DNA from 2 places in the Paenibacillus sp. FSL P2-0089 genome. Region 1 is predicted to be linked to the other one. Evidence: riboswitches for the same ligand, from Rfam matches in the RefSeq annotation. Region 1 holds a riboswitch; the other holds the start of a gene.
The links. A riboswitch is a leader RNA that binds a small molecule or an ion and turns the genes downstream of it on or off. The one in region 1 is predicted to bind thiamine pyrophosphate.
Positions count from the first base shown of each region.

Region 2: linked by a shared signal. The riboswitch ahead of NST69_RS12640 (ABC transporter ATP-binding protein) and the one ahead of NST69_RS08555 (thiamine phosphate synthase) in region 1 are both predicted to bind thiamine pyrophosphate.

Region 1 covers NZ_CP152006.1:2,108,166-2,112,849, forward strand. The annotation lists gene NST69_RS08540 (amidohydrolase family protein) at 1-687, opposite strand, end outside; gene NST69_RS08545 (SDR family oxidoreductase) at 977-1,849, shown strand; gene NST69_RS08550 (hypothetical protein) at 2,008-2,544, shown strand; TPP riboswitch at 2,600-2,702, shown strand; gene NST69_RS08555 (thiamine phosphate synthase) at 2,832-3,503, shown strand; gene thiS (sulfur carrier protein ThiS) at 3,500-3,703, shown strand; gene NST69_RS08565 (thiazole synthase) at 3,734-4,498, shown strand; gene thiH (2-iminoacetate synthase ThiH) at 4,527-4,684, shown strand, end outside.
Region 2 covers NZ_CP152006.1:3,086,670-3,091,353, reverse strand. The annotation lists gene NST69_RS12650 (DHA2 family efflux MFS transporter permease subunit) at 1-1,506, opposite strand, end outside; gene NST69_RS12645 (TetR/AcrR family transcriptional regulator) at 1,688-2,344, shown strand; TPP riboswitch at 2,411-2,513, shown strand; gene NST69_RS12640 (ABC transporter ATP-binding protein) at 2,644-3,414, shown strand; gene NST69_RS12635 (ABC transporter permease) at 3,395-4,171, shown strand; gene NST69_RS12630 (ABC transporter substrate-binding protein) at 4,168-4,684, shown strand, end outside.

The DNA of each region.
Region 1 (4,684 bases):
GATCCCTGCATCCACCAGAATCTGAAGATTGCGTGCACTTGTAACATGAGCAGACACACAAGCACCCATACTCCTGGCCTCCTGGCAGATCGCTTCGAGAATCTCCTGATTCAGCTGCGGCAGTCCGGCGGTTGCGGGATCGTAGCCGTCTTCCAGCGCTGTTTTGATGAAATGTATTCCTTGTCCCAAGACTTCAAGGACCTTAAGCCGCGCCTCCTCTGCACTCCCTACTCCGATAGGCTCCTGACCACCGTACCCGCCTGGAGCGGTGAATACCTTGCCGGATGTAAGAATTCTGGGAGAATTAGCGTCCTCCAACTGCTGCGTATATGTGACCACATCATCAATCGATGCTGCCGTAGTCATCCCCTCATCCCGGATCGTAGTAATTCCTTCCGCAAGGCACGCGGCCAAATATTCCGTATGATATCCGTGCAGCGGCTCATTCTGTATGTACTTGAAGCTGGTATGGGCATGGGTGTGAATAAACCCCGGCAAAAGGAACAGACCCTCAAGGTCGATCACTGTTGTTGCGGAGTCATGCCCGATTCTCCCGTTAATGTCACTATACTGTGTTATGGTGCCGAAACGGCCATTAACAATCTCAATGCTTGCATGATGCAGCGGCTGCTGTCCGGTTCCATCGATTACAGTTCCGTTCGTCAGCAAGATGCGCTCATTTCCCATGATAGAAGCGTCCCCTCAGTTAAGGTAGTTGTCGTTCCCCACAAAGTATAGGACATTCCCCCTAGCGGATATAGATAATATTCTTTTTGGAAACGTTCGTTGCTTACCGTACTACCGTTCCGATATAGGCACCGTTGAATGAAGATTGGCTGTTTGGGCGGCTGCCAAGTGTGGTAAGTAACATAACGTACAGTCAAGCAGGCACACTGCCTGTGCATAAACACCAGACCTTAAGCCATGCTAACATGATTAATCAACAATACTGTGGACAGCGAAAGGAGAATGGATTATGCCAGACACTAACAAACAACCTGTCAAAACTCTGCCCCCGCAGGTACAGGATCAGCGCCCGGGAATTGAGAGTGAGATGAACCCGCTCCCGGAGTTTGAGACACCTGCGTACAAGGCAGCAGGCAAGCTGCTGGGCAAGGCCGCGCTCATTACCGGAGGCGACAGCGGGATCGGGCGTGCGGTTGCCGTGCATTTTGCCAAGGAGGGCGCGGATGTGGTGATCTCCTACTTGAACGAGCATGAGGATGCGGAAGAGACCAAGCGCCAGGTGGAGCAGGAGGGCAGAACGTGTATTCTGATCGCCGGGGATATCGGGGACGAATGCTTCTGTCAGAGCTTGATTCGCCAAACCGTTGAAGGACTCGGCAAGCTTGACATCCTGATTAACAATGCGGCGGAGCAGCATCCGCAGGACCATATTGAGGACATTACAGCGGAGCAGCTGGAGCGTACGTTCCGGACGAATATTTTCTCCATGTTCTACCTGACGAAGGCAGCTATGCCTCATCTTAAAAAAGGCGCTACGATCATTAACACGACCTCCATCACGGCGTATCGCGGCAGCCCGCAGCTGCTGGACTATTCGTCCACCAAAGGAGCCATTCTCAGCTTCACCCGTTCGCTGTCAATGAATCTGGCCGATAAGGGCATCCGCGTGAACGCGGTAGCGCCCGGACCGATCTGGACCCCGCTGATTCCGTCCACCTTTGACGCGAAGAAGGTCAGTGAGTTCGGCGGCACCCAGCCGATGAAGCGCCCGGGGCAGCCTGAAGAGCTGGCACCGGCGTATGTATACCTGGCCTCGGACGATTCCTCCTATGTGAGCGGACAGGTGATGCATGTGAACGGCGGCGAGGTTGTCAACGGATAATGGGTGCAGAATAAGATCTGGATGCAGATTTGTGTGCAACATATAAATTTTATTTTAAAAAAGCCTAACCGCTTGCCGGCAGGCTTTTTTTCTGCGCTTGTAACTATTACAATATATTTCCGTCTATTTAGATAATTTGATATGAAAAGGGGATAGGGATGCTTAGAAAAAAAGGATTCATTCTATCTGCAGCGGGGATTTTAATTTTTCTGGTAGTGTTCATTTATTGGACTCCTTTTGCAGGGAGAGTTGTGGAAAACACAAGATTGGAAGGATATGCAAAAAGCATTGGGATTAGAATTACACAGGAATCGCCGCCGCTACCCCTTGTTACTTCCGGGAAAACCCAAATTCCGGTTACCCAAGGCAGCTATTGCTGGGGAAAATTAGGATGTGCAGATTATACAGGAGGACAATCCTTGGTACAGGGGGTTACTCCCACTGTTATAGCCCCTGAGGGGGGGATCGATGTTGCTTTTACTTATAAACCGGCACCCGGCGGGTTAACCGTTCAGCAATTTGTCGATGATAAAGAAGTGCAAATTCCATTGAAGAACGGCTCTTTTAATGCTCCAAAAGAACAAGGCGTTTATTACTACGGCATATCAGCATTCTGGACATCCGAGGATGGTAAATTTTCAGAAGGGAGTTCATCCGTGGCTTTTGTAATTGAAGTAAAATCTACGAAAGAATAGCTCTAACAGGAATTATATGCTAATATACAAAAAGCAAGGCCAAACAACCGCATAGAACGATCACTAGGGGAGCCGCAAGGCTGAGACGGGCGTATCTGCTCGGACCCTTTGAACCTGATCTGGGTTATACCAGCGTAGGGAAGTGGAGAACGAATATTGCAGCGGGGGTATACGGCTAATACCGGTATTCCTGTTTCTATTCCAGACTGCTTCCTTTACGGGGGCGGTCTTTTTTGTGTTGTGGAGAGGTGTAGTGTGAGCTGGGACAGACGGGAGGGGGAAAGGCGTTGCACGAAATTCATGTCATCTCAGACGGTCGGCTCCACCCTGAGAAGCTTGCGGAGCTGGCTGCGGCGGTACATCCCATGGTGGATTATATCCATCTCCGGGAAAAAGCCATGTCCGCCCGCGAACTGCTGGCGGCGGCGCAGCAGATGCTTCAGGCCGGGGTTCCGCCTTCGAAGCTGGTCATTAATGACCGGATCGATATTGCCTTGGCCGCTGGGGCAGGCGGTGTACAGTTGGCCTGGCATAGCCTTCCGCCAGCCGCAGCACGCGGGCTTGCACCGGGCCTGCGGATCGGCAGGTCGGTACACTCGCGGGAAGAGGCGGCGGAGGCTGGAAGGCGGGGAGCAGACTTCTGCCTCTACGGGCATGTTTTCCCGACGGCCTGTAAGCCCGGACAGCAGGCACGGGGACTTGCGCAACTGGCCGAGGCTGTCCGCTGGAGCCGCATCCCGCTGATTGCGCTTGGAGGGATTACCCCGGGTAATGCCGGAGCGGTGCTGGCCCAAGGGGCGGCTGGCATTGCTGTCATGTCGGGGATCTGCGGAGCCCCGGACCCGGTGGCAGCGGCCATGGCGTACAGGGAAGCGGTCCACAGGGACAGGGCAGCGGAGCTGGCTGAAGCGCTGGATATGGCTCAAACACAGGGCACAGCAGGAGGTGAACAGGCATGAATGTGACCGTTAACGGAAAGAGGCAAAGAATCGAAGAGAGCTGCCGGACACTGGAGGATCTGCTCTCCCGGCCCGAGTGGGCCGGTAAGCTGGTGATTGTCGAGCTGAATGGTGAGCTTGCTGGCAGAGAGGTTTACGGAGAAACACTGCTCAGTGAGGGGGACCGGGTGGAGCTGGTTCATTTTGTAGGCGGAGGCTGAACACGAAGACTTATCCCAGGAGGCGTTAACATGCAAGATCCATTGATGATTGGCGGAGTGACTCTAACCAGCAGACTGTTCATTGGTACCGGAAAATACAGCCGCAACACCCTCATTCCCGAGGTGATTACGCGATCAGGCTCACAGGTCATTACCGTTGCTCTGCGCCGGGTGGACCCGGAGAGCAGTGACAATATTGTCAGCCATATTCCTTCCCATATGACCTTACTGCCTAATACCTCCGGTGCGCGCACCGCAGAGGAAGCAGTACGGATTGCCCGGCTGGCGAGATCGGCGGGGCTGGGGAACTGGGTGAAGATTGAGGTCATCAACGACCAGAAATATCTGCTGCCGGATAATACCGAGACCATCCGGGCGACCGAGATCCTTGCAGCAGAGGGCTTCGTGGTGCTTCCGTATATGAGTCCTGACCTGTCCGCCGCCCTGCGGTTGAAGGCAGCGGGGGCTGCGGCCGTGATGCCGCTGGGAGCGCCGATCGGGTCCAACCGCGGACTGCAGACCAAGGAACTGATCCGGATTCTGATCTCCGAGACGAATCTGCCGGTGATCGTGGATGCCGGAATCGGCAGACCGTCCGAGGCGGCTGAGGCGATGGAGATGGGGGCCGCAGCGGTGCTGCTTAATACAGCGATTGCCACCGCCTCGGATCCGCTGCTGATGGCAGAAGCCTTCCGTGACGCGGTAGCCGCAGGGCGCAAGGCTTATCTCGCCGGACTGGGGCCTGTGGAAGAGACGGCGGCAGCCTCTTCACCGTTGACCGGGTTCTTGGCCTGACAGATGGAATAGGGAGGAGAGAACGGTTATGAGCTTTTATGAGACGATGACCCGGCTGGAGCAGCTGCCTTACGAAGCGTTATGGAGCCGGTATACGGCAGAGGATGTGAAGCGCGCGCTTCGTGCAGAGCGGGTCGATGAAGAGGGGCTGATGGCACTGCTGTCACCGGCAGCGGAGCCTTATCT
Region 2 (4,684 bases), 980 kb from region 1:
TTCCGGGGCCGCCTTTTCCTTGGAACGCTCAGCTCCGGAATGGCGGCCCCGGCGCAGCAGCAGTCCAAGGACCGCACCGCCAAGTGCGACAAACATCATAATGTGGAACGTGTCCGCGAAGCCCTGCGACAATACCGTCTGCTTAGCCAGCAGCAAGGCATCCTGCGAAGCGCCTGCGGTACTCTTTCCGGCAGCGGCAGCGGCCTCCTGCATCTCGGTACCGCGCGCCGTTGTTCTTGCCGTCAGAATCGTAACCAGCGTCGAGACGGCCAGCGAGGTAATCACCTGCTGCATCGAATTCGTCAGCGAGGTTACCCGGTTCACCAGATGACTTGGTGCCTTGTTGAGCAGATGCGTATTCATCGGCATCATCATCATACCCATTCCGGCCCCGCACATGATCAGCGGAAGGATCAGGTCGCGGCTCTGAGTGGTAAGATCCACATGGGAATACTGGAATAACGCACCGGAGACCAGACTGAGACCGCAGACCACGAGCCAGCGCACACCGATCCGGTCGAACAGGATTCCGGCAACCGGCATCATCAGCCCGGAAGCGATCGCTTGCGGCAGCAGCGTCAGGCCGGTATCAAATGCGCCGAAGCCGCGGGCCTGCTGCAGAAATTGCGGGAGCAGGAATAACGCGCCATATAAGCCGAACTGGGCAATCCACTGCACGATGATCCCTGTCGTGAAATCAACGGATTTCAGAATCCGCAGCTCCAGCAGCGGTGTCTTGGAGCGCAGTTCAGCGATGACAAAAGCGATCAGCGCCACAGCGCCCAGCAGCAGCCCGATCAGCGTCTTCTCAGAGGTCCAGCTCTGCGCGCCCTGGCTGACCCCGTAAGTGAGCGAAGCAAACGCCAGCGGGCCAAGAACCATACCGAGCTTATCCATGCCGGGCACGCTGTTCTTCGCCGCATTCGGCAGCTTGCGCAGTCCGATCAGCACAGCAATGATGCCAATCGGAATATTAATGAGGAAGATCCAGCGCCAGGAATGGTATTCAACCAGCCAGCCCGACAATACCGGACCAATAGCGGGTGCGAACAGGACGGGAATGCCCATAATCCCCATGACAACGCCAACCTTACTTTTGGGAGCCAGTCTGTACACATAGGCCATCCCGACAGGGAGCACACAGCCGCCGCCAAGTCCTTGAATGACCCGAAAAACAATCAGCCATTCGGCGCTGCTTGGTGTAGCGCACAGAATCGAGCCTATCGTAAACACAATTACCGCCGTCAGGAAGACCGTCTTGGCCCCGAACCGGTCAGACAGCCAGCCTGACAGCGGAATAACTGAAGCCTGAGCCAGCATATATCCGGTAACTACCCACTGCAGCGTATGCAGGTCCGTCTTGAAATCCACCACCAGCCTGGACAAGGCTACATTCATCGCCGTACTGTCCAGCACAACCATAAATACTCCGGCAATAATGGCCAGCAGCGGAACCAGAATGCTGGACAGCCGGAAATCGGCTTCCTGCTTCAAGGTCTGATCCATGTCTCTTCTCCTCCTGAGCTGTCCGCGTTCTACATTGACCTGCGGGCAGATTGTTCTATATAATGAGTGAACGGACAACTGTCCGTAAGTGCAATTCATAGTCTACGGACAATTGTCCGTTGTGTCAATTCTTTTATTTATTTTTCTGTAAATCGCTGATTTATTTCTGAAAGGGGTTCTCATGAAAAAGCCAGACACCGATGCTGCACAGCTCCCGCGCTCAGCTCCGCAAGCCAAAGAATCCGCTCCGCCCGAGTCCGCCGATCCTTATGTACAGCGGATTCTTGAAGCTGCCCGCCATTTGTTCACCGAGAGCGGACTTGAGGCAGTCAGCATGTACAGCATTGCCAAGCGGGCAGGCATAGGACAAGGCTCCCTGTACCGCCGCTTCACGGACAAGGGTGAGATCTGTTCTGCACTGCTGAAGGGCAGCGCAGATCAATTCCTGTCCGGGCTGGAGCAGCAGGTGGCTGCCAGTGCCGGTGAAGCTCCGGCTCTCGCTCAGCTGCAGAGCAGCATTGAGCAGATTGCCGATTTCATTGAGCAGTATGCTGAGCTGCTGAATATGATCAAAGCCGAGTTCACCGGTAAGAAGCAGCTGACCCAGTTTGAGCATCCTTTTTTTCAGCGGCTGGGGGTGATGATGACAGAGCTGCTGCAGCGTGCTGCGGAGGGCGGTGAGATTATTGACATTGATCCTGCCTTTGCGGCCACGGCCTTAATCTCTGTCCTCAGCCCAGATCTGTACCTGTATGAGCAAAAGCGGCACCACTCCTCCAAACTGGACATCTCCCGGGGCATCGTCACCTTGTTCGTGACCGGTCTGGCGAAGCGCTGACCGCCTGCTCTTTACAAGAGGGGAATTTGTGGTATATTAAGTAGCAATTACGAATTCAATAGCAATATTATTCACTAGGGGAGTCGGCCGACTGAGACGGAGCTTAAGCTCCGGACCCTTTGAACCTGATCTGGATCATACCAGCGGAGGGAAGTGGAGCAGAATGTATCAGTGGTTCCCGTCACAGGGCCGCAGCCGACTGTACCTTCCGCCCCATTCATTGCCTCCGGGAATGAATGGGGCTTTTTTGTGCTCCGTGCAGGTTCTATTTCAATCCGGGGAGGCTTGTACATAGTCTTATGATCAACATTAGCAATCTATCTTATGCTTTCGGGACCGGTTCGTCCCGGACACCCGTCTTCTCAGAGCTATCCATGAATGTGCAGCGCGGCGAATTCATTTCTGTTGTAGGCGGAAGCGGATGCGGTAAAAGCACCTTGTTCAAAATCATCGCCGGCCTGCTGGAGCCGGACAACGGCAGGATTACGCTGAACGGAGCCGAGTCCGCTACAGCAGCGAAGAGGCTGGGCAGTGTGGCCTACATGCCGCAGCAGGATCTCCTCCTGCCTTGGCGGACCGTAATGGACAATTGTCTGCTGCCCTGGGAACTCAAGCGCAGCCGTCCCAAAGCGGCCGCCGTGGCCGAGATTCGTACCCTGCTGCAACGCTTCGGCCTAGAGGGAACCGAAGGGGCTTATCCCCAGGAGCTGTCCGGCGGGATGCGCCAGCGCGTGGCGGTCCTCCGCACCGTGGCGGCGGGGAATGACCTGCTGCTGCTCGATGAGCCGTTCGGGGCGCTCGATGCCATTACGAAGCGCTCACTACAGCGCTGGCTGCTCGAGTTATGGGCGGAGCTGGACAAGACGGTGCTGTTCATCACCCATGATCTGGAGGAGGCTCTGCTGCTCAGTGACAGAATCTATCTAATGACGGGCAGTGGCGGCGGCGGGATGCAGGAATTCCCAGCTGGTCTCCCCCGTCCGCGTCATCACAGTCTGAACTATCTACCGCAGTTCGCCGCCCTGCGCCAGGAATTGGAGCTGAAGCTATATGAGAACCGCCGCTCCTAGAAGATTGCTCCAGCATTACGGTCCGGCTGCCCTGCTCGCCCTGCTGACGCTTGCAGTCTGGGAGACTGTAGCCCGGCTGGGCCTGGTTCCTCCCTTCATTCTTCCGGCTCCGTCTGCGGTCTGCAAGGCCTTGGTGGAGGAACGCCGCCTGTTATTCGGGGTGCATCTGCCGGCTACACTGCTTGAAGTGCTCACAGGCTTCGCATTGTCTGTGGTCTGCGGCAGCCTTCTGGGAATCGCCATGCACCTGTTCAGTCCGCTGGCCAAGGCGCTGTATCCGCTGCTAATTATCAGCCAGACGGTTCCGCTGATCGCGCTCTCTCCCCTGTTCATCATGTGGTTCGGCTACACCCTATGGAGTAAGGTCGCTGTTGTCTTCCTGACCGCTTTCTTCCCGGTGGTCATCGGCACCTATGACGGCTTGTCCAAGAACACGGACGCCTACCGGGAGCTGCTGCTGACATATGGCGCGAACCGCTGGCAGATTCTCGGGAAGGTGGGCGTTCCGCTGGCCCTGCCCTCTTTTTTCTCCGGACTGAAGCTGTCGGCTGTGTACTGTGTGATCGGTGCAACCATCGGGGAATGGCTTGGAGGCAGCCAGGGGCTGGGCTATTTCAGCCGCAGAATGGCAGGGAATCTCCAGAGTGCCAAGATGTTCGCCGCTGTTGTCTTGTTATCCGTGCTCGGTATCCTGCTGTTTCTGGCTGTCGCCGCACTGGAGAAGATTATTCTGAAGAAAAGAGGACATTATTCATGACTACTATCCGCTATTTCCGTTATCTGCACCATGCGATTTCAAGGCCAACCGTTCTACTGTCTGCTCTGCTGCTCAGTATGCTGCCCGTCCTGGCAGGCTGCACCAATACGAACAGTCCGGCGGCCTCCGGCTCTTCGGCGGGGACTACAGCCACTTCTGAAGCTGGGACTGGAGCCGAAGGCGCAGTCCATAAGCTGACGATTATGCTCGACTGGTATCCCAATGCTGTCCACTCTTTTTTGTATGCGGCAGAGGCTGAAGGCTATTTCGCTGAGGAAGGTCTGGAGGTTGATATTCAGATGCCGGCCGATACCAATGATGCGCTGAAGCTTGTTGCTGCGGGAAAGGTGGACCTGGCACTCAGTTACCAGCCGCAGGTATTGATGGCACGGGGGGAGCAGATTCCGGTCAAGTCGATTGCTGCGCTGGTGCGCCACCCGCTGAATCATCTCATCGTAGCTGCAGACAGCGGCATTACCCGCCCGGGAGAGCTGTCCGGCAAGCAAGCCGGAT